One region of the Erwinia sp. 9145 genome, then DNA from elsewhere that is predicted to be linked to it. Evidence: predicted binding sites of a transcription regulator. Region 1 holds the regulator's gene; each other region holds the start of a gene.
What was found. The regulator LexA, encoded in region 1, represses DNA repair genes until DNA is damaged. The targets are predictions, from matches to a motif close to TNCTGTATGTACATACAGNA.

Region 1 (7,118 bases):
GCGCGTTGATGCCGTGCAGAACCGACAGGCGCTGCGCCATGGTGCGGCTCTCTTTCTCCAGCGTCCCGCGGTTAATGGCCGGGTTGGCGCTGAGGATTGAGAACGTAATCGCATAGCGCTGGAGCGTTTCACGGACGCCCGCCGCCAGCAGTTGCAGTGTGCGGAAGCGAACAGGACTGAGGCGCAGCGCGTGCTCGTCGGCGGTGAGCAGGCCCTGACGCGCCATTTCGCTGACCAGCGCGTCGACCACCCCAGGCAGATCCTCTTTATTCCATCGCAGGAACAGTTCACTTTTCAGCATCGGATAGATAACGCTTAACTGACGCAGCAGTTCTGCCCGACTCAGTTCGCGATGCTGCATCAAAATAACGGCGATGAGCGAAGGCATTACCAGCATGTGATGAATGTTGTTGCGGTAGTAGGTCATCAGTACCGCCTGCTCGCGTGGCAGAATGATGATCTCGCCGATGTTGTCCTGCTCAATCTCAAACTTATTCATGCTCAGGGCGTGACTGAGCAGGGCTTCCGGCGTCATATCCGGCACGGTGGCGTCGGATGAGTAGGGCACGTTACGCAGAAGTTGCATGTAACAGTCCAACTGCTCGGTCAACTGCTCGCGGGTGAGCGAGCGCTGACGGGAAGCCAGCAAGGCGGTGACGCAGAGGTTCATGGCGTTAGCCGCGCCTGCGTTGTTGATCCTCACCATCACGCGTGCAGCGATATCATTCACCGCCGGGGTGAGCCAGGCGGGACGCTGGGACTCAATAGGATCGATAGCGTCGCGCCATTCGGGCACGTGCTTATTCAGATAGTTCACCAGCGGAAGCGGTTCGCCAAAGTTCACGTAGCCCTGGCCGAGATTGCGCAGCTTACTGAGTCCGCGCACCATCTGCATCAGTCCTTCTTTTTCTTTGGTTGCGCCACGCAGTTCCTTGGCGTAAGTACCGACTTCCATTACGTGCTCATAGCCGATATAAATCGGCACCAGCGTAATCGGGCGGTTGCCGCCGCGCAGCATCGCCTGGATGGTCATCGACAGCGTGCCGGTTTTTGGATCCAGCAAACGACCGGTACGTGAGCGACCGCCTTCAACGAAATACTCTACCGAATAACCACGGCTGAACAGTTCGCCGAGATATTCGCGAAAAACCGTGGAATAGAGCTTATTACCCTTAAAGGTTCGGCGAATAAAAAATGCGCCAAGGCGGCGGAAAACAGGACCGGCGGGCCAGAAATTCAGGTTGATGCCTGCGGCGATATGCGGTGGCACCAGCCCCTGATGGTAAAGCACGTAAGAAAGCAGCAGATAATCCATGTGGCTGCGATGGCAGGGCACATAGACGATCTCATGACCATCCTGCGCCAGTTGACGAACGCGTTCGCCGCCGTTGACGTTAATGCCCTGATAAAGCTTGCTCCACGTCCAGCCCATGATGCGATCGGTCAGGCGAATGGCTTCGTAAGAGAAGTCCGCCGCCACCTCTTCCATCAGCTCAATCGCATTCTGTTGCGCTTTCTCATGAGAGATTTTTTTACTGCGCGCTTCGTCCTCAACGGCCTTGGCAATGGCCTTTGACTGGAGCAGCTTGCTGAACAGATCCTGCCTGACCGGCAGTCGGGGGCCAATGGCCGCCAGGCGCTGGCGGGCGAAATGCATGCGCGCCACGCGCGCCAGCTTTTGCGCAATGCTTTTATCGGTGCCGTGCTCGGTCGCCATGCGGCGCAGCGACAGGATCGGCGAAAAACGCACAAAGCTGTCGCGGCCCAGCCACAGGACGGCAAAGAATTTTTGAATGCCGTTCAGCACCCGCAGATGCGGCTGCTCATCACCCTGAACTTCACGGCCCGGCGCACGGCCAAACATGACCGAGACCGGCACCATCTGCACATCCAGCAGCGGATTGCTGCGGTGCAAATCCAGATACTCATGGAAAAGTTTTACGGATTCAAGATTGGGCACGAAGTAAGGAAAAACGCGCGGGCCATCGTGAATAAACACATGGCGGGGCAGTACGGCACCGTCAATTTCCAGCGGTTCTAACGGATCGGGAAGATCTTCTTTACGGCACTGTTCGCGCAGCGCCAGCAAATCAGCCTTTGAATCGTACGGCAGCACATACATAATAGGGCGCGACGTATCCAGCCCCAGTTCCGTAATCGGCTCGGCGGGTATCGCCTTACTCTTTACCAGTATTTTTACAGGTAAATTCAATAGGTTATAATATAATTTACGCCAACCTGACATAGACAACATGAAGCCTCTTGTTAGCAAAGCGCCGCAAGCATACCAGAAAGCGCCAGTGAAATCTGTGGTGTTGCAATTTGTGCGCCACCGGGACATTGACGTTAAATATCTCAAAGGGTTCCCTGAACATGGCAAATAACGTCACCGGCTTGACCCGGATCATTAAAGCGGCCGGCTACTCCTGGAAGGGGCTGAGCGCCGCCTGGCGTCATGAAGCGGCATTTCGTCAGGAGGCGATTGCCGCCGTTGTGGCTATCGCCATTGCCTGCTGGCTGGACGTGGATGCCATTACGCGCGTGATGCTGATTGGTTCCGTGGTGCTGGTCATCATAGTGGAAATCCTCAACAGCGCGATTGAAGCCGTCGTCGACCGCATTGGCAGTGAATTTCATCCGCTATCGGGCCGTGCAAAGGATATGGGCTCAGCGGCGGTGCTGTTAACCATTCTGTTTGCGCTCTTCGTGTGGGCAATGCTGTTAATACCGCAAATGCGATAATCTTTCCAGATTTTGACAACGCGCTGTTATTTCCCATATTTTGGGTTTTCAATCAGCAAATACCTGTATATACTCACAGTCGACTGTATAAACAACCAGGGGGCGGAATGAAAGCACTAACGGTAAGGCAGCAGCAGGTCTACGACCTGATTCGCGACCACATTAATCAGACCGGCATGCCGCCAACGCGGGCAGAAATCGCAGCCCGGCTGGGTTTTCGTTCTCCTAACGCGGCGGAAGAGCACCTGAAGGCGCTGGCGCGTAAAGGCGTGATTGAAATCATTTCTGGCGCATCGCGCGGTATCCGTCTGATGATGGAAGAAGAAGAAGGGTTGCCGCTCATCGGTCGCGTGGCCGCCGGTGAGCCACTACTGGCGCAGGAGCACATTGAAGGGCGCTACCAGGTTGATCCCGATCTGTTCAAACCGGGCGCCGACTTTTTGCTACGCGTTGCCGGTATGTCGATGAAAGACATTGGCATTATGGATGGCGACCTGCTGGCGGTGCACAAAACGCAGGATGTGCGTAACGGCCAGGTGGTCGTGGCGCGTATTGACGATGAAGTCACCGTTAAGCGCCTGAAAAAACAGGGCAACATTGTTCATCTTCTGCCAGAAAACAATGAGTTTGAACCTATCGTGGTCGATTTACGCCAGCAGACGCTCTCTATTGAAGGGCTGGCCGTCGGTGTTATTCGTAACGGCAACTGGCTCTGACCGACTTCATTAACGCGTTATGATGAATAGCGCGTGCGCCCCGCCTGCTCGCTGACTTGCCCCGGCCAGCGAGCAGTTTTATCGTCTGTCGCGTAGTGGAAACCGATGCGATTCTTCACCTCCTCTGATAAACACCTCTGGCGGCTGGCGCTGCCGATGATCCTCTCGAACATCACCGTTCCTCTTCTTGGACTGGTGGATACAGCCGTTATCGGCCATCTTGACAGCCCTACCTACCTTGGCGGCGTGGCAATAGGCACCACGGCAACCAGTTTTCTGTTCATGCTGCTGCTTTTTTTGCGCATGAGCACAACAGGATTGACCGCTCAGGCATTGGGTTCCGGCGATAAAACCGCGCTGGCACGCGCGCTGATGCAACCGCTGCTGATAGCCTTTATGGCAGGTTTTGCCTTCATCTTATTCAAATCTCCTCTCACCCACCTGGCATTAAAACTGGTCGGCGGTGAACGCGACGTTCTGCATCAGGCTGCACTCTTTATGAACATCCGCTGGCTGAGCGCCCCGGCAACGCTGGCTAATTTAGTTTTGCTGGGATGGCTACTGGGCGTGCAGTATGCGCGTGCACCGATAATTTTGCTCATTACAGGCAACCTGGTGAATATCGTCCTCGACCTCTGGCTGGTGCTGGGGCTCAACATGGGCGTACAGGGCGCCGCGACAGCGACGGTTATCGCAGAATACTGCACGCTGGCCATCGGCCTGTTGATGGTTGTGAAGGTGTTGAAATTGCGCGGCATTAGGCTGCCGTTGTTAAAAACGGCCTGGCGAGGCAATGTTCGCCGACTGCTGCGCCTGAACCGCGATATCATGCTGCGCTCGCTGCTGCTGCAACTCTGCTTTATGTCGCTGACCATTATCGGCGCCCGCCTGGGGGGCGAAGTGGTGGCGGTTAATGCGGTATTGCTGATGTTCCTGACCTTTACCGCCTACGCGCTTGACGGATTTGCCTATGCCGTAGAAGCCTGCTCCGGCGAAGCCGTAGGCGCCCGCGACGGCAGACAACTGCTGTTGGTATGGCGTTCGGCCTGCCGCCAGGCGGGCATGGTTGCGCTGGCTTTCTCACTTTTCTATGCCGTTGTCGGGACAAATATCGTCGCGCTGCTTACATCGATTCCTGAACTACAACAGCAGGCAGATAACTACCTTATCTGGCAAATCATCCTGCCCGTATGCGGCGTGTGGTGCTATCTGCTGGACGGGATGTTTATCGGCGCCACGCGCGCCAGCGAAATGCGCAATGGAATGGCGGTTGCCGCATTGGGTTACGGGTTGGCGCTGACCAGCGTGCCGCTGTTAGGTAATCACGGCTTATGGCTGGCGTTAACCGTTTTTCTTGTTCTGCGAGGAGTGGTGCTGTGGGGGATCTGGCGGCGACACTGGCAAAACGGCACGTGGCTTTCCTGACACATTTTTTTACATGTTGTTGCCGTTTCGTTAGCGGCTGATCTGCCTGTCTTTTTTCATTTTTGCCACAGGATTGATGGCGGAATAAGAGTAATCCACTCGGGTTGGGCGGAAAATTTCTCATCTTCTACTACAATTATCTGTACGTTAGGCATTTAAAGCGAATTATCTTGCTTTTGCATTATTGCTAAAACGATATCACTTAAGCGGACAACACCTAAGGTCGAGGAGAGACAAGATGAATAAAGACGAAGCCGGCGGTAACTGGAAACAGTTGAAAGGTAAAGTGAAAGAGAAATGGGGCAAGCTGACCGACGATGATATGACTATTGTTGAAGGCAAACGCGATCAGCTGGTTGGTAAAATTCAGGAGCGTTACGGTTATGGAAAAGACCAGGCTGAAAAAGAATTAAGCGAATGGGAAACCCACAACAACCATCGTTTCTGACAGCCCTGATTGACACTCATTTAAGCGTTTCAGGATGATACTCCTACCCTGGCACATGGACAGTGCCGCTTAATCCCTCTTATCGTCCCGAATTTCTCAGCGCCCGCGTTTCTTTGACACCCATTCCTTGTGATCATGCTTGCACTCTTTACGATCGGTGCAGCTTTCAACAACTGTACACTCTCCGCACAAACCATGCGCTTCTATTACGCTATGCGCCAGTACAAAACCTGATTTTAGCGCCAGCGTTTTCAATATCTCTTCAACGCCATCCGCATGCTGTTCAGCCACGGAGCCGCAGCGATCGCAGATCAACATCGCTGAACTGTGTGAAGGTTCTTCGAAGTGATGGCAGACCACATAGCTGTTTGTTGACTCTACGCGATGGACAAATCCCTGTTCGAGCAGAAAATCAAGCGCGCGATACACCGTGGGCGGTTTCGCCTGCGGTTCGGACTCACGAAGCAGATCCAGAAGGTCATAAGCACTGATTGCGCCGCTGCGCTGGCTCATTAAACGAAGAACTTCCAGGCGCTGAGGCGTCAATCTGACATTACGCTGCTGACAAAGCACCTCTGCCTGAGAGAGAATTTTTTCAGGACTGTTCAGGTTCATTGTATTGCCCTCCGCACGATAGTGATTGTTATGTTATCACGGCATAACTGAAACGCCGAATTCCGCTTCCCCATAAATATTTCCTCTTTGCCACAGGGTTGCTTACCAGCGAAACTCCAGAAACCGGTGGTATTTGCCCTAATACGCTATCGTTAATGAAAACTGATTTTTCTCATTGTTTCTGCTCGTGTCTGAAATTTTCACTAAAATAATATTAATGTCATTGGCATGAATAAAGATGAAGCTTGTTGCGAAAGGCAGGTATGGCAGGGATCTGAGCCAAAATGACGCTATCACCTACTTTATTAATTAGCGTGTTAACAGATAAATAAAGGGTCAATGAGCAGAAAAGCCAGTGAATTGTTCCTGTTTTCTCAGCAATGAATTGTTCCAAAAATGTTCATTATGCAGGTCATCGCACCGGGCTCACGTTATGAGCGCGCACTCTTCTTTTATGGATGGGTTTAAAGCAAAATGGCAAAAAAAATCAGTATGTCGAAACGATTTTCCCAACCTGCGGTATTTACTGTCCTGTTTTCCGTCCCTCTCGGCGCGCTTGCAGCCGGCAACTATTACGATGCGCGTAATGATGCAATGGGCGGTACGGGCGTGGCGTCATCCACCTACGGCACTGCGGTGCTGGCTAACCCGGCGTTAATGACCAAAGCGCGACCGGAAGACAACGTCAGCATTATTCTTCCTGCGGCGGGCGTTCAGCTCACGGACAAACACAAGCTGATTGATAAGATTGATGATTTGACCGACAGCGTCGACAGTTACCAGGACATCGCTAATAGCGGCAGCTTCACTCCGGCCGATTATCCACGCGTGCAGGCCGCAGCTGGCGATCTTGCCAGCCAGTTGCGCGGCATGAAGGGCAATCAGGCCTCCGGCACCGCAGGCGTTGCGTTTGCTGTGACCGTACCCAATGAGGTGCTGCCGTTTGCCTTCGTCACCAAAGCCTACGGCACGGCGAATGTCAGAGCCGCCGTCAGCCAGAGCGATATTGATTACCTTCAGGGCGTGGCCGACGGCACTATTTTTCCGCTGCCTGGCGATGAAGACAGGCTGACCTCTGCCGGGCTGGGCCGTGGCGCGATTGTTTACGATTATGGCGTTGCCGTAGCGCATGAGTTCACCATCGCAGGGCAGCCGGTTTCCTTCGGCGTGAC
Region 2 (7,118 bases), 1.3 Mb from region 1:
TGAAGAGACCCTGGCTGCTGTTAACGGTTCTGGCGCTAGTTTACCCGTCCACAGTGTACCGCTCCAGCCTTAAAACGCGGTACAATCAGCGCATTGCGTTCTGCACGTTCCAGGGAAACTACTATGCGTACCGTTTTAAATGTTCTGAATTTCTTTTTGGGTGGATTTTTCCTCACGCTCTGCTGGCTGTTTGCCACGGTAGCCAGCATTGTTTTTGTTTTTACCCTACCGTTAACCCGCTCCTGTTGGGAGATAACCAAACTATCCCTTCTGCCCTACGGCAATGAAGCGGTACACGTTGATGCGCTCTATCCGGACAGAAAAAATGCTCTGCTGAGCACCAGCGGCAGCCTGCTGAATATTATCTGGCTGATCTTTTTTGGCTGGTGGCTGTGCATCTTACATGTCCTCACTGGTATAGCGCAGTGCCTGACGTTAATCGGTATTCCTGTCGGTATTGCGCATTTTAAAATTGCCGCCATTGCTTTGTGGCCCGTAGGGCGCCGCGTGGTTTCAGTGGAAGTGGCTCAGGCCGCTCGCGAGGCAAACGCCCGCAGCCGTTTTAACTGAGATCGACATGCGCCTAACGTTTACCTCCGGCCTGCGTCGGTATGCTTATAACAGCGCGCTTTTCTACAACCTGCGAATTTTCTTTGCGCTTGCGGGTACGGCGAGCGTGCCCTGGTTTATGGATCAGATAACGTGGACCATCCCCCTTACGCTTGGAGTGGTGGCGGCGGCGCTGGCAGATTTGGACGACCGCCTGGCGGGCAGACTGCGCAACCTGTTGATTACACTTGTATGCTTTTGCGTTGCCTCGGTTTCTGTTGAGCTGCTTGCCCCGACGCCGTGGCTGTTTACGCTGGGGCTGGCGGTATCCACCTGGGGATTTATCCTTTTAGGTTCGCTGGGGCAGCGCTATGCCACCATCGCCTTTGGTGCGCTGCTGATCGCCATTTATACGCTGCTGGGCATTCAGCTCTTTCCACAGTGGTATGTGCAACCCATTCTTTTGCTGACGGGTGCCATCTGGTACAACCTGCTGACGCTGGCCGGACACCTCATTTTTCCGGTACGCCCGCTTCAGGAAAACATGGCGCGCTGCTTTGAAGAACTGGCGGTATGCCTGGAAGCGAAGGCAGGATTGTTCGATCCCGATTTAGAGGATGACAGCCCGTCACTGATTGAAATGGCGATGGCCAACGGCAAGCTCGTGGCTACGCTTAATCAGGCAAAAAACTCCATTCAGTCCCGCCTGCGCGGCGATCGCGGCCAGCGCGGCACCCGCAGAACGCTGCACTACTATTTCATTGCGCAGGATATTCATGAGCGTGTCAGCTCCTCTCACGCGCAATATCATGCGTTGCGCCATGAATATCGCGACAGCGACGTTTTGTTTCGCTTCCAGCGCCTGCTCTCTATGCAGTCAAGAGCCTGTCAGCAACTTGCAGGCTGCATTCTAATGCGGGATACCTATCAACACGATCCGCGCTTCGAACGCGCGTTCTTGCATCTGAATGAAACGCTCGATCGTCTGGAAAAAGCCCGGCCGGCAAACAGCGATATCAAAGCGATGCATTATCTTCTTAACAACCTGAAAGCTATAGACGCACAGTTGGCGACGGTTGAATCTGAACAGGCTCTGGCCGCAGGCGTTGATAACACCCTCTCAAGCGAAGGGCTGAACGGCTGGGCAGATATCAGGCTGCGATTCAGTCGACATCTTTCACCGGAATCTCCCCTTTTTCGCCACGCGGTGCGGATGTCCTTGCTGCTGTGCGCTGGCTACACCTTTATTCAGCTAACGGGTATGCAACACGGCTACTGGATATTGCTGACCAGCCTTTTTGTTTGCCAGCCAAACTATAACGCAACCCGACGGCGCCTGGCGCTGCGCATCGCCGGTACGCTGGCAGGTATCGTTACGGGCCTGCCGCTACTCTGGCTGGTGCCCTCCGTTGAGGGTCAGCTTGTATTAATTGTGGCTTCCGGCGTGCTGTTTTTCGCATTTCGTCAGTCACAATATGCGCATGCCACGATGTTCATTACCCTGCTGGTTCTTTTCTGTTTCAACCTGCTCGGTGAAGGTTTTGAGGTGGCGTTGCCGCGCGTGGTGGATACGCTTCTCGGCTGCGGCATTGCCTGGCTGGCGGTGGCTTTTATCTGGCCGGACTGGCGCTTTCGACGTCTCTCTTCGGTTGCAGAACGGACGCTAAAGGCCAATTGCCGTTATCTCGATGCCATCCTTGTGCAATACCATCAGGGTAAAGACAATCGCCTTGATTATCGCATTGCGCGGCGTGATGCTCATAACGGCGATGCAGAACTGGCTTCAGTCGTGTCAAATATTTCAGCAGAAAAAAATACGTTGCCGGGTACTCGGGAGGCAGCCTTTCGCTTGTTATGTCTGAATCACTCGTTTTTGAGTTATATCTCTGCGTTAGGTGCCCACCGTGAAAAAATTCCCCGGGAGGCAATGTTGACGCTGATGGATGACGCCGTTTGCTATGTCGACGACATTCTGCATAGCGATCCCATTAATAAAGAGAAGGCACAGCGTCAACTTGCCGATCTTGCGCATCAGATTGCCATTCTGGACGCCGATCCTGAAACAAAAGAGCCATTAATTTTGCAGCAGGTCGGATTACTGGTAACGCTGCTGCCGGAAATAGCGCAATTAAAGACCCACATTCAGAACCATTAACTCAGTGCTAAAGCGGCAATATGCGCTTACACCGTCTGGCAATACCAGCAGAAAAGCTCATCTTTCACTGACTGGGGTAATGCCTGACAGTGATGGCCGCGAATAGCACCTTCCAGGGCATATAAGACATTGAGACTGAGGTTGGTATTGCTGGCGCGCAATCTGAGCCAACATGCTTTTGCGCCCTCCTGCTTCAGCCGCTCAACGGTATCAATACCCACTCTGCGAAGCTGATGTTCGATACGTATACTGAGGTTAGGTAAATCCTTCAGCCTTATGTTGCTTGAATCAAGCGCACGCTGTTGGCGAGCGCCCTCAAGACATAACTGGCTTAGCGTCAGAAGCTGCCCGGGCGCTTTCCACAGTTCCGAATCTACCCGATAGTAATCAAGAATAATTGGAATGCCCCTTTTCTTGAGGCATAGCGGCTGCATGTTGTGTTCAATAAGGTAGGGTTTCACCTGTTCACAAGCGCGAAGATAGAGCTCTCCTTCCGATACCAGCGCAAAAACAACTTTATCAATCGCTAAACTGTACCCACCAAACTGGCTTCTGCTGTCTATATTACCCAGTTCGATAAGTTCTTGTTTGGCCTGTGCTATTTTTATTTTTGAGTGATACATCTTTTTCTCCTTTTTGCCTTCAGCTACCAGAGTCCGAAGGCGTTTCCTTATGCAAGAGAGAAAGTATGCAATAGCGATTACAGGTTCAATTACTAATTAGCGTTACGGCCATTTTCATCGCATTTTTGCGAAGCATTTTCAAAAAATTCATGTTGATCTTTAGTTTCGCACAGGATACTGTTTATCCATACAGTATCACTACAGGCGAAGCTACCATGCAAACTCACTCTCTGAAAAAACATCGCGTTAACCGCAGGTACAGTGAGACCTCTGCCAGCGCGATCTCTGATTTTTCCGCTGCGCCGGGTTTAATTAGCGAACTCGTCTATAGTGAAAATCAGCCCGGACTGACCCAATTGCTTTTGCTGCCTCTGCTACAGCAGCTGGGCACGCAATCGCGCTGGCAGCTCTGGTTGACGCCGCCGCACAAACTTAGCCGTAACTGGTTACGTGATGCCGGCCTGCCATTGAATAAAGTTATGCAGGTGCCGCCAACGCAAACGATAACCACGGTTGAAGCAATGATTAAAGCGCTACAAACGGGGAATTACAGTGTTGTGCTGGGTTGGATTTCTGAAGAAATTTCGGTCAGTGAACGGTGCAGACTTCAACAGGCTGCGCGTTCAGGTCAGGCTTTAGGCCTGATCATGTGTCCGGATCGCGCAAATTGTGCGCCTTCAAGACCGCTTAATGGGTTAAAAATTCACTCAACTTTGTATCATTAAGTAAAAATAAGATTTTTCTCAGCGCGCCCTTTATTTCCTGTACCGGTAACCGTCTGATATTGCTATGGCGCGGCCGGACAAGGAGTTAGCTCTATTTCGCATCATATAGTCCTGAGAAATTTTCACTGAAAATGTGAAAATTTATGTAGAAAACCTCTTTTTTTTTACTGACTCACGTAACATCTTACTTGTAACTTTGCTGGTACGTTGTAGACTTTACGTCGCCAGGGTGCTCAATAATCACCTTTTTTGGATGAGACACAATCGAGCTTACATAACCCGGCGAAGGATTTTAATCAAAGAGCTAATGAAAGCTCATTGCCTATTTGGATGATAACGAGGCGCAAAAAATGAAAAAGACAGCTATCGCAATTGCAGTGGCACTGGCTGGCTTCGCTACCGTAGCGCAGGCCGCCCCAAAAGATAACACCTGGTATACCGGTGCGAAACTGGGCTGGTCTCAGTATCACGACACTGGTTACTACGGTAACGGTTACACCAACAATGATGGCCCAACTCATGAAAGTCAGCTGGGCGCCGGTGCATTCGGTGGCTATCAGGCTAACGAATACCTGGGCTTCGAACTGGGTTATGACTGGCTGGGTCGTATGCCTAACAAAGGCAACAACGTCAACGGCGCATTCAAAGCACAGGGCATTCAGCTGGCTGCTAAACTGAGCTACCCAATTGCTGACGATCTGGACGTGTACACGCGTCTGGGTGGTATGGTATGGCGTGCAGACTCTACTCAGCAGAACACCGCTACTGGCAACCGCATCAGCGACCACGACACCGGCGTATCTCCGCTGGCTGCTGTAGGTTTCGAATATGCGCTGGACAAAAACTGGGCAACGCGTCTGGACTATCAGTGGGTTAACAACATCGGCGATGCGCAGACTGTTGGCACCCGTCCTGATAACGGCATGCTGAGCCTGGGCGTGTCTTACCGCTTTGGTCAGGATGAAGCTGCTGCTCCAGCACCAGCTCCGGCTCCAGCGCCAGCGCCAGTTGTTGAAACCAAGCGTTTCACACTGAAGTCTGACGTTCTGTTCACCTTCAACAAAGCTTCTCTGAAGCCAGAAGGTCAGCAGGCTCTGGATCAGCTGTACACCCAGCTGAGCTCAATGGATCCTAAAGATGGTTCCGTTGTTGTTCTGGGTTACACCGACCGCATCGGTTCTGACCAGTACAACCAGAAGCTGTCTGAAAAACGCGCTCAGTCTGTTGTTGACTACCTCGTTTCTAAAGGCATCCCTTCTAACAAGATCTCTGCACGCGGTATGGGTGAAACTAACCCTGTTACCGGCAACACCTGTGACAGCGTGAAAGGCCGTAACGCCCTGATCGATTGCCTGGCACCGGATCGTCGCGTAGAAATCGAAGTTAAAGGTATCAAAGATGTTGTGACTCAGCCTCAGGGCTAAGCTACCTCATTCAGAAAAAACCCCGCAGCTGCGGGGTTTTTTTTTGCTGAAAATTGTGCGGAAAATACCGTTATGATGGATTTGGTTTGCCAAGTATGGCTTTCAGATCCTGCTTAAGGGATGACATCTGGCTGGCATATTTCTCTTTTCTTTCAGCATCCTCAATCAGCTGAACAATAGTTTCTGATAGCGTGCTGCTTCTGCGCTGCGCGAGGCCTGCCAGGCGCTGCCACACCAGATATTCCAGGTCGATAGATTTTTTGCGTGTATGCTGATGCTCGGCATTGAAATGACGCTTGCGACGAGCGCGGATGGTCTGCTTCATTCTGTTTTGCAGCGCAGGGTTGATGTGTTCCTCGATCCAGGCAAGCACTTCAACCGGGCGATTTTCCATTGCCAGTAATTCTTCTACGGCAACCTGCGCCGCACTGAACTCCAGATAGCGGGTTATCTGCTCGCCTTCCCGGTGCTTTTTCACCAGATATTTCCATTTCCAACCGCTTTCAAGATTTTCCAGTTGCTGATATTTCATCGGAATCTCATCTGTCCACGTAACAGGGTTAGAATAACAGTTTTTTCTTACGCAACCGCAGATAAAACAGAATCGTTATCATCTCAACATGAAGAGCGGCGTATGTCTACGATGCTTAACGGACTAAGATCTTGTATAATGCCGCTTTTCATTGAGAATAAATACGATAACTTTGACCAGCAACCGACTTGAATGGCGTAACTTACAGCCTGATACCGACAGCATCCTGCCCTTTTTTGCACAGGCATATGACGCCGACCCCAGTTGTTTTTCGCTGGTTCAATCACGTCTTTTTGACGGGCTAAAACTGCTGCTGGCAACCTCAGCAAGCATGCCGCTGATGATGGTAAAAACATCAGAAACCGTTGATTATCAGGCGCTGCTTCAGCATGAGCTTGCCACGCTTGACGACGGCAATGCCCCTGAGATTTACGGCGGCTGCTATACCGTTGACGGCGCGTCGGTGACCTGGCAGCCAGCCGGTTCTGCGCAGGATAATTTTGCCAGCGTGGGCGGCGTGCACCGTGCTGACTGGATTGAAGCCGAACAGCTTTTTGGCTGCGTTCGCCTTCAGCAAAACAGGGTTCAACTTGAACCAGGCCTGCTTCACCGCGCGAACGGCGGAACAGTGATCCTCTCCATTCGCACCCTGCTGGCACAGCCGTTGCTCTGGCTTCGCTTAAAGCAGATCATGACCAGCAAGCGCTTCGAATGGCTTTCTCCTGACGAAACGCGCCCGCTTCCTTTATCGATTCCTTCAATGCCAATGGAATTCCGTCTGGTGTTGACCGGTGAACGCGATGCGCTGGCTGATTTTCAGGAGATGGAGCCCGAACTTACTGCGCTGGCGATTTACAGCGAATTTGAAGAGAACATTCAGATTGTCAGCGAGGAAGAGCTGGTGTTGTGGGCCAAATGGGTTTTTGCCCTTATCGCGCGCCAAGCCCTGCCGCCGGTTGCGGAAAGCGTCTGGCCCGTACTGATCCGCGAAGCCGTACGCTATACCGGCGATCAGGATACGCTGCCGCTCTGTCCCGCGTGGATTGCACGCCAGCTTCAGGATGCGGCGCTGTATTGCACGGATGCTGAAATCAAAGGTGAAGATCTTGA
Region 3 (7,118 bases), 2.9 Mb from region 1:
TAACGGCGGTGAATGGTTTCCAGCGCCTGCAACACCTCTTCATTCAGCGTCAGGTTATAACTGTCGATATTCGTTTGCAGCTGTTCAGGCGTGGTGGCGCCCAGCAGCGTGCTGGCAACAAAGGGCTGCTGGCGAACGAAAGCCAGTGCCATCTGCGACGGATCAAGCCCATGCTTGTTCGCCAGCGCGACATATTCGGCAATCGCCAGTTGTGCCTGTTCACCACTGTAGCGGGTGAAACGGCTGAACAGCGTATTACGTGCGCCTGCCGGTTTCGCACCATTCAGGTATTTTCCGCTCAGTGTACCAAACGCCAGGCTTGAGTAGGCTAACAGTTCGACACCTTCATGCTGGCTGATTTCTGCCAGGCCCACTTCAAAACTGCGATTAAGCAGGCTGTACGGGTTCTGGATGCTGACGATGCGCGGCAGTTCATGTTTTTCCGCCAGTTGCAGATAGCGCATCACGCCCCACGGCGTTTCATTTGATACGCCGATATAGCGAATTTTGCCCGCCCGCACCTGTTCGTTGAGCGCTTCCAGCGTCTCCAGCAGCGTAACTGACGCCGTATTTTCACTGTATTGATAGCTGAGCTTGCCAAAACAGTTGGTTTCGCGCTGAGGCCAGTGAAGCTGATAGAGATCCAGATAATCGGTATTAAGACGTTTCAGGCTGGCATCCAGCGCTTCACGGATATTTTTACGATCCAGCGCCTGCTGAGGACGAATGGAGGCGTCATTGCCGCGCGAGGGGCCGGCGATCTTTGATGCCAGAATCACCTTATCGCGATTGCCGCGCGCCTTCAGCCAGCTGCCGATGTATTTTTCGGTCAGCCCCTGTGTTTCAGGGCGCGGAGGAACCGGGTACATTTCGGCGGTATCAATCAGGTTGATACCGGCACGCAGTGCCAAATCAAGCTGGGCGTGGGCATCTGCTTCGCTGTTCTGCTCGCCAAAGGTCATGGTGCCAAGCCCCAGGCTGCTCACTTCAAGCGTGCTGTGAGGGATACGATGATAATGCATTTGCCGGCTTCCTTTTTATGATGAAATGGCTGACCGCCGAGCGACCGCAAAGGCGATCGGAAGTCGACTCCGACTTCCGACTATAACCGCCGTATGCAACAGGGGGAAGAGGGGATTTATCGGGAAGTGCGCCGTGCACCATTCCCTCTAGCGCTCAACGATGGAGGACACCTCATCACCATTTATCTGCAACTCATGACCGTTCCGGTCGCTGTATTTCACCAGCCCGGTCTCTTTGTCTATTTCAGGTTTGCCCTGAGTCATGATCATTTTGCCATCTTTTGTTGCCATTACGTAATCGCTGCTGCACCCGCTGAGCAGTACTGTCAGCATCAGCGCCGCCGCGCCAACCATCTTTTTCATTCGCCGCTTCCTGAAGCCTGTAATCAGAAGCCTAATTAATAACGCATTTCGCTATCTGACGTAACCGCCACGGTCTGAAAATGTGCCACAAGCACGTTGCGTTATTGACATTTTTCGTAAATCGATATGTCTGGCGAAGCGTCGGCCGTGAAACGACCGACATAAGATCAGGCAGCGTGTTTTTTGCTGCGTAGCAAATTCAGGCACTCCACCGCCATTGAGAAAAACATGGCAAAGTAGATGTAGCCTTTAGGCACATGTACGTTGAAGCTTTCAAGGATGAGCGTAAAGCCGACCAGGATCAAAAAGGCCAGCGCCAGCATTTTCACGGAAGGATGCCGTTCGACGAATTCACCAATTCCTCGCGCGGCAAACATCATCACGCCAACGGCGATAACGACCGCAGCCATCATGATGATCAGGTGATCGGAAAGGCCTACGGCGGTGATCACCGAGTCAAGGCTGAAGATGATATCCAGCAGCATGATCTGCACAATTGCGCCGATGAAGGAGTGCACAGTGGTTTTATGCTCTTCATCACCGCCCTCAATAGTTTCATGGATTTCGATGCTGGATTTCCACAGCAGGAACAGACCACCAAACAGCAGGATCAGATCGCGGGCGGAAAAACTGTGATCCATCAGCGTGAACAGCGGGTTGGTCAGGCGAATTACCCATGCGATAGAGGCCAGCAGTCCAAGTCGCATCAGCATCGCGCCGCCTAAACCAAGGCGTCGCGCCGCATTTTGCTGCGACTTCGGCAGCTTTGCCACCACCAGCGAGAGGAAAATAATATTATCGATTCCAAGGACGATTTCCAGAATCGTCAGCGTGCCCAGCGCCAGCCAGGCATTTGGATCTGCAATCCATTCAAACATACGAACACGACATCCTCAACGAAAGGTAAACGAGGAGTATACCTGTCGCAGCGACGGCCTACAGTAAAAAATGGCGGGCAAGCAGGGGAGCGGTAAAGGTTTTCTTTAAATAAAAGCCGCGCGGCAGGGTCATTATCGGTTCCCCATTCTCGCCAATGCCTTCCGTCAGCGCTTTACTGTTGGCGGCTTTTGGACGGATCTGTAATACCTCGCCATGACGGGCAGTGATGCGCTCAACCTGGCCCAGCACAATCATATCCATTAGCTCTTCCCAGTCGCGCTGCAACAGCGCCTCTTCTTCACTGTCGGGGCTCCACAGCAACGGTGCGCCGATGCGACGTGCCGCCAGCGGGATCGCCCTGTCGCCTTCAACCGGTATCCACAGCACGCGTGCAAGCTTGTGGCGGACGTGGCTGGTCTGCCAGGTCACACCACTGTTGCCGGTCAATGGCGCCACACAGACGAAAGTGGTTTCCAGCGGACGCCCAAGCGCGTCAATCGGGATAGTTTTCAGCTCAACGCCAATATGGGCGAAGTCGCGCTCCGCTTTGCTGCCTGCGCTGGCGCCCAGGCTGATTTCCAGCAGCATGCCCACCCAGCCTTTATCTCTTTTCAGGTCGGGCGGAATGGGAAAGGCCATTTTTTGCGCCAGTTCGCCGAGCGTATAGCCAGCCAGCTGATGGGCTCGCGCCAGCAGAACGGCTTCGCTTTCCGGTGGCGGCACCGGACTGAAATCGGAAGGCATAATCACTCGCTGCGGTCGCTCAAAAAAACGACACTCAAGTCAGGCGTCATAAATAATATCGTTGAAAGAAGGGTAAAAACGAATAATAGCATGATAAATCGCACATTTTTACCTGTCAGTTATCGCGCGTAGGGTAATACTCTCCTGCTTATGCCGTTTAGTCACCGACAATGAACAGGATCTTACACCCTGTTATCCACAGAATAATGGGATAACTCACATTTTTACCCACTACTGTTTCCATTTACAGCCTTGACGGCGGCGTTTTTCCCCTGAAGTCACCTGCTTTTGACCAACTATCCAACATATCCTGTGGATAAATGCATCTCTGCTCGATCTTTCACCAGGAATTATCTGTGCCCCACCTTCAGCGTTATGCACCGTGTTTATTTGAACGGTATAATTAAATAAAATGTATATATAACAGTAATTTATATTTTGTTGCTGCCGCGCGCACTTTAAAGGTTCGTAAAGTTTTCCCCACCTGTTATGCCACTTCTGCACAAAGCTATCCACAGAAAAGGTGCATAAGATCGCTGAATCAGCCCGCGGATTGTTTATAACTTTGCTATAAAGGATAAGTTATCCCAACACGACGGGGTGCAAACGTACGATAAGCAGTGGTTTACCGCCTGTAAGGAGTATGAAACAATCAGAACATCCGAGTTTTAGTTTGAGGTAGTCCAGTGATCGATGATGATGGCTACCGCCCGAATGTTGGTATCGTAATTTGTAACAGGCAGGGACAGGTGCTGTGGGCCAGACGGTTTGGCCAACACTCCTGGCAGTTTCCTCAGGGAGGGATCAACGCTGGCGAGACGCCTGAACAGGCGATGTACCGCGAGCTGTTTGAGGAGGTCGGGCTGCATCGAAAAGACGTGCGTATTCTTGCTTCGACCCGAAACTGGTTACGATATAAATTGCCAAAACGTTTGGTGCGTTGGGACACAAAGCCGGTGTGTATCGGCCAGAAACAGAAGTGGTTTCTTCTACAACTTATGTGCAATGACGCGGACATTAATATGCAAACCAGCAGCACGCCGGAGTTTGACGGCTGGCGCTGGGTAAGCTTCTGGTATCCGGTTCGCCAGGTGGTTTCTTTCAAACGTGACGTTTACCGGCGCGTGATGAAAGAATTTGCCAGCATCGTCATGCCGCTACAGGAGAATACCGTACAGCGGAACGCGCTTTACCGACGCAAAAGAGGGTGAGCCACGCAAATTATGCTCATACAGCTGCGCGAAATAGTTGAAAAAGTTGCAGGTGCTCCACGTCTTACCGAAGCGCTTGATATTCTTGTTAATGAAATCGGTCTGGCGATGGACACCGAAGTCTGTTCGGTTTACCTCGCCGATCACGATCGCCGCTGCTATTACCTTATGGCAACGCGTGGCCTGAAAAAGCCACGCGGTCGCACCGTCGCGCTGGCGTTTGACGAAGGCATCGTCGGCCTGGTCGGGCGGCTTGCAGAGCCAATTAACCTGGCCGACGCGCAAAGCCATCCGAGCTTCAAATATGTCCCGTCTGTTAAAGAAGAGCGATTCCGCTCATTTCTTGGCGTGCCCATTATCAGCCGCCGTCAGCTTTTGGGCGTGCTGGTGGTGCAGCAGCGAGAACTGCGGCAGTTTGATGAAAGCGAAGAGTCGTTTCTGGTCACCCTGGCGACCCAGATGGCAACGATCCTTTCGCAGTCGCAGCTTAACACGCTGTTCGGGCAGTATCGCCAGACGCGGGTAAAAGCGCTGGCGGCCTCGCCCGGCGTCGCGGTGGCGCCCGGTTGGGTCGACAGCACGCAGCCTTTACTCGATAACGTTTTTGCTGCCTCAACGCTGGATACGCAGCGCGAAAGAGAGCGCCTGTCGCTGGCGATGAACGAAGCTGCTACTGAATTTCGTCGCTACAGCAAACGCTTCACCGCCAGCGTGCATAAAGACAGCGCGGCCATCTTCGATCTCTATTCCCACCTGCTCAGCGATGCTCGCCTGAAGAAAGATCTCTATGCCGAAATAGATGCCGGATCGGTCGCCGAATGGGCGGTGAAAAAAGTTATTGAGCGCTTCGCCGCACAGTTCGCCAGCCTTCAGGACAGCTATCTGCGTGAGCGCGCTGGTGATTTGCGCGTATTAGGCCAGCGGCTGGTCTTTCATCTTGACGACAGCATGCAGGGCACCAATGCCTGGCCGCCGCGCTTTGTGCTGGTGGCCGACGAGCTGACCGCCACGATGCTGGCTGAGCTTCCGCCGGATCGTCTCGCTGGCGTGGTGGTTCGTGACGGCGCATCTAACTCTCACGCGGCCATCATGGTGCGTGCAATGGGTATTCCGACCGTCATGGGAGCGGATATTCAGCCCGAAATGCTTAACGGCAGGCTGCTGATTATTGACGGCTACCGCGGCGAGCTGCTGGTCGATCCTGAACCCGTACTGGTGCAGGAATATCAGCAGTTAATCAGCGAGGAGAACGAACTCAGCAAGCTGGCTGAGGATGTCGTTGAGCGTCCCGCTTTTTTAAAAAGCGGCGAACCGGTAAAGGTGATGCTCAACGCGGGACTCAGCGCAGAACATGAAAAAGCGATGGGCAGCCGGGTGGATGGCGTCGGGCTTTACCGCACCGAAATTCCGTTTATGCTGCAAAATGGCTTCCCGTCGGAAGAGGAGCAGGTCGCGCAGTATCAGGGAATGCTCCAGCTTTTTCTGGAAAAACCCGTGACGCTGCGTACGCTGGACGTCGGTGCCGACAAACAGCTCCCTTACATGCCCATCAGCGAGGAAAACCCCTGCCTCGGCTGGCGCGGTATTCGTCTCACGCTGGATCAGCCAGAAATTTTTCTTGTTCAGGTGAGAGCAATGCTGCGGGCCAACGTCGCCAGCGATAACCTGAGCATTCTGCTGCCGATGATCACCAGCATTGATGAGATCGATGAGGCGAGAAGCCTGATCAACCGCGCCGCGCAGGAAGTTGAAGAGATGCTGGGCTACCGTATTCCTGTGCCGCGCGTGGGGGTAATGATTGAGGTGCCGTCGATGATCTTTATGATCCCGCACCTGGCCTCTCGGGTAGATTTTGTGTCGGTTGGCACCAACGACCTGACGCAGTATCTGCTGGCGGTCGATCGCAATAACACGCGAGTCGCGAATCTTTACGACAGCCTGCATCCGGCGGTACTGCGTGCGTTAAAAACTATCGCGCAGGAAGCCGCGAAAGCGGACATTGAACTCTGCCTCTGTGGCGAAATGGCAGGCGATCCGATGTGCGTCATTCTGCTGATAGGGCTGGGCTTTCATCATCTCAGCATGAATGGCCGTAACGTTGCCCGGGTAAAATATCTGCTCAATCGTATCGATCACGAAGAAGCGCAAAAGCTGGCTGACGAGAGTCTGAACGTAACGCTGACGGCGGACGTTCGCCATCTTGTCGCCGCATTTATGGAGCAGCGCGGGCTCGGCGGGCTCAGCCGCGGTGGCCGCTAGCGCGCTTAACAAAGTTTACGGTTCCAAACCGCACGGATTCAGGCTGTGTGCTATCATGCGCGCCTGAAAAAGGCGCAGCGCGCGTCAACTAACGTATTTTGTCGCCTGCTGATCAGGGCAAATGCTAAAAATGGTGAAAGATGACTAACGGCTATCTGGCTTTTCCGCAATTTGACCCGGTAATTTTCTCCATCGGGCCGATTTCACTCCACTGGTACGGTCTGATGTACCTGGTAGGTTTTATTTTTGCCATGTGGCTGGCGGTTCGTCGCGCTAACAAACCCGGCAGCGGCTGGAAAAAAGAGGAGGTTGAAAACCTGCTCTACGCCGGATTTCTGGGCGTTTTTCTGGGCGGTCGTATCGGCTATGTGCTGTTCTATAATTTTCCCCTGTTTCTCGATAACCCGCTCTACCTGTTCAAAGTCTGGGACGGCGGCATGTCGTTCCACGGCGGCCTGATTGGCGTTATCTGCGTTATGTTATGGTTTGCACGTCGTACCAAACGTAATTTCTTCCAGGTCGCGGACTTTATAGCGCCGCTGATCCCATTCGGGCTTGGCGCCGGCCGTCTCGGCAATTTTATCAACGGCGAGCTATGGGGCCGCGTATCGCCGGAGCTGCCGTGGGCAATGCTCTTTCC

Region 2: sulA (SOS-induced cell division inhibitor SulA) is a predicted target of LexA. The motif match lies at 3,503-3,522, and genes of this name have one in related genera.
Region 3: mutH (DNA mismatch repair endonuclease MutH) is a predicted target of LexA. The motif match lies at 3,241-3,260, and genes of this name have one in related genera.

The regions. Positions count from the first base shown of each region.
Region 1 is NZ_JQNE01000001.1:71,430-78,547, forward strand. Features, by position in the region: gene plsB (glycerol-3-phosphate 1-O-acyltransferase PlsB) at 1-2,245, opposite strand, end outside; gene FA91_RS00330 (diacylglycerol kinase) at 2,374-2,742, shown strand; gene lexA (transcriptional repressor LexA) at 2,850-3,458, shown strand; gene dinF (MATE family efflux transporter DinF) at 3,564-4,883, shown strand; gene FA91_RS00345 (CsbD family protein) at 5,122-5,331, shown strand; gene zur (zinc uptake transcriptional repressor Zur) at 5,428-5,946, opposite strand; gene FA91_RS00355 (conjugal transfer protein TraF) at 6,439-7,118, shown strand, end outside.
Region 2 is NZ_JQNE01000001.1:1,390,067-1,397,184, reverse strand. Features, by position in the region: gene helD (DNA helicase IV) at 1-1, opposite strand, end outside; gene FA91_RS06845 (YccF domain-containing protein) at 124-570, shown strand; gene yccS (YccS family putative transporter) at 578-2,704, shown strand; gene FA91_RS06835 (TfoX/Sxy family DNA transformation protein) at 2,731-3,327, opposite strand; gene sulA (SOS-induced cell division inhibitor SulA) at 3,543-4,052, shown strand; gene ompA (porin OmpA) at 4,403-5,476, shown strand; gene matP (macrodomain Ter protein MatP) at 5,547-6,008, opposite strand; gene FA91_RS06815 (Lon protease family protein) at 6,181-7,118, shown strand, end outside.
Region 3 is NZ_JQNE01000001.1:3,007,378-3,014,495, reverse strand. Features, by position in the region: gene FA91_RS14310 (NADP(H)-dependent aldo-keto reductase) at 1-1,022, opposite strand, end outside; gene FA91_RS14305 (YgdI/YgdR family lipoprotein) at 1,170-1,385, opposite strand; gene FA91_RS14300 (TerC family protein) at 1,553-2,263, opposite strand; gene mutH (DNA mismatch repair endonuclease MutH) at 2,322-3,008, opposite strand; gene rppH (RNA pyrophosphohydrolase) at 3,695-4,219, shown strand; gene ptsP (phosphoenolpyruvate--protein phosphotransferase) at 4,232-6,478, shown strand; gene lgt (prolipoprotein diacylglyceryl transferase) at 6,619-7,118, shown strand, end outside.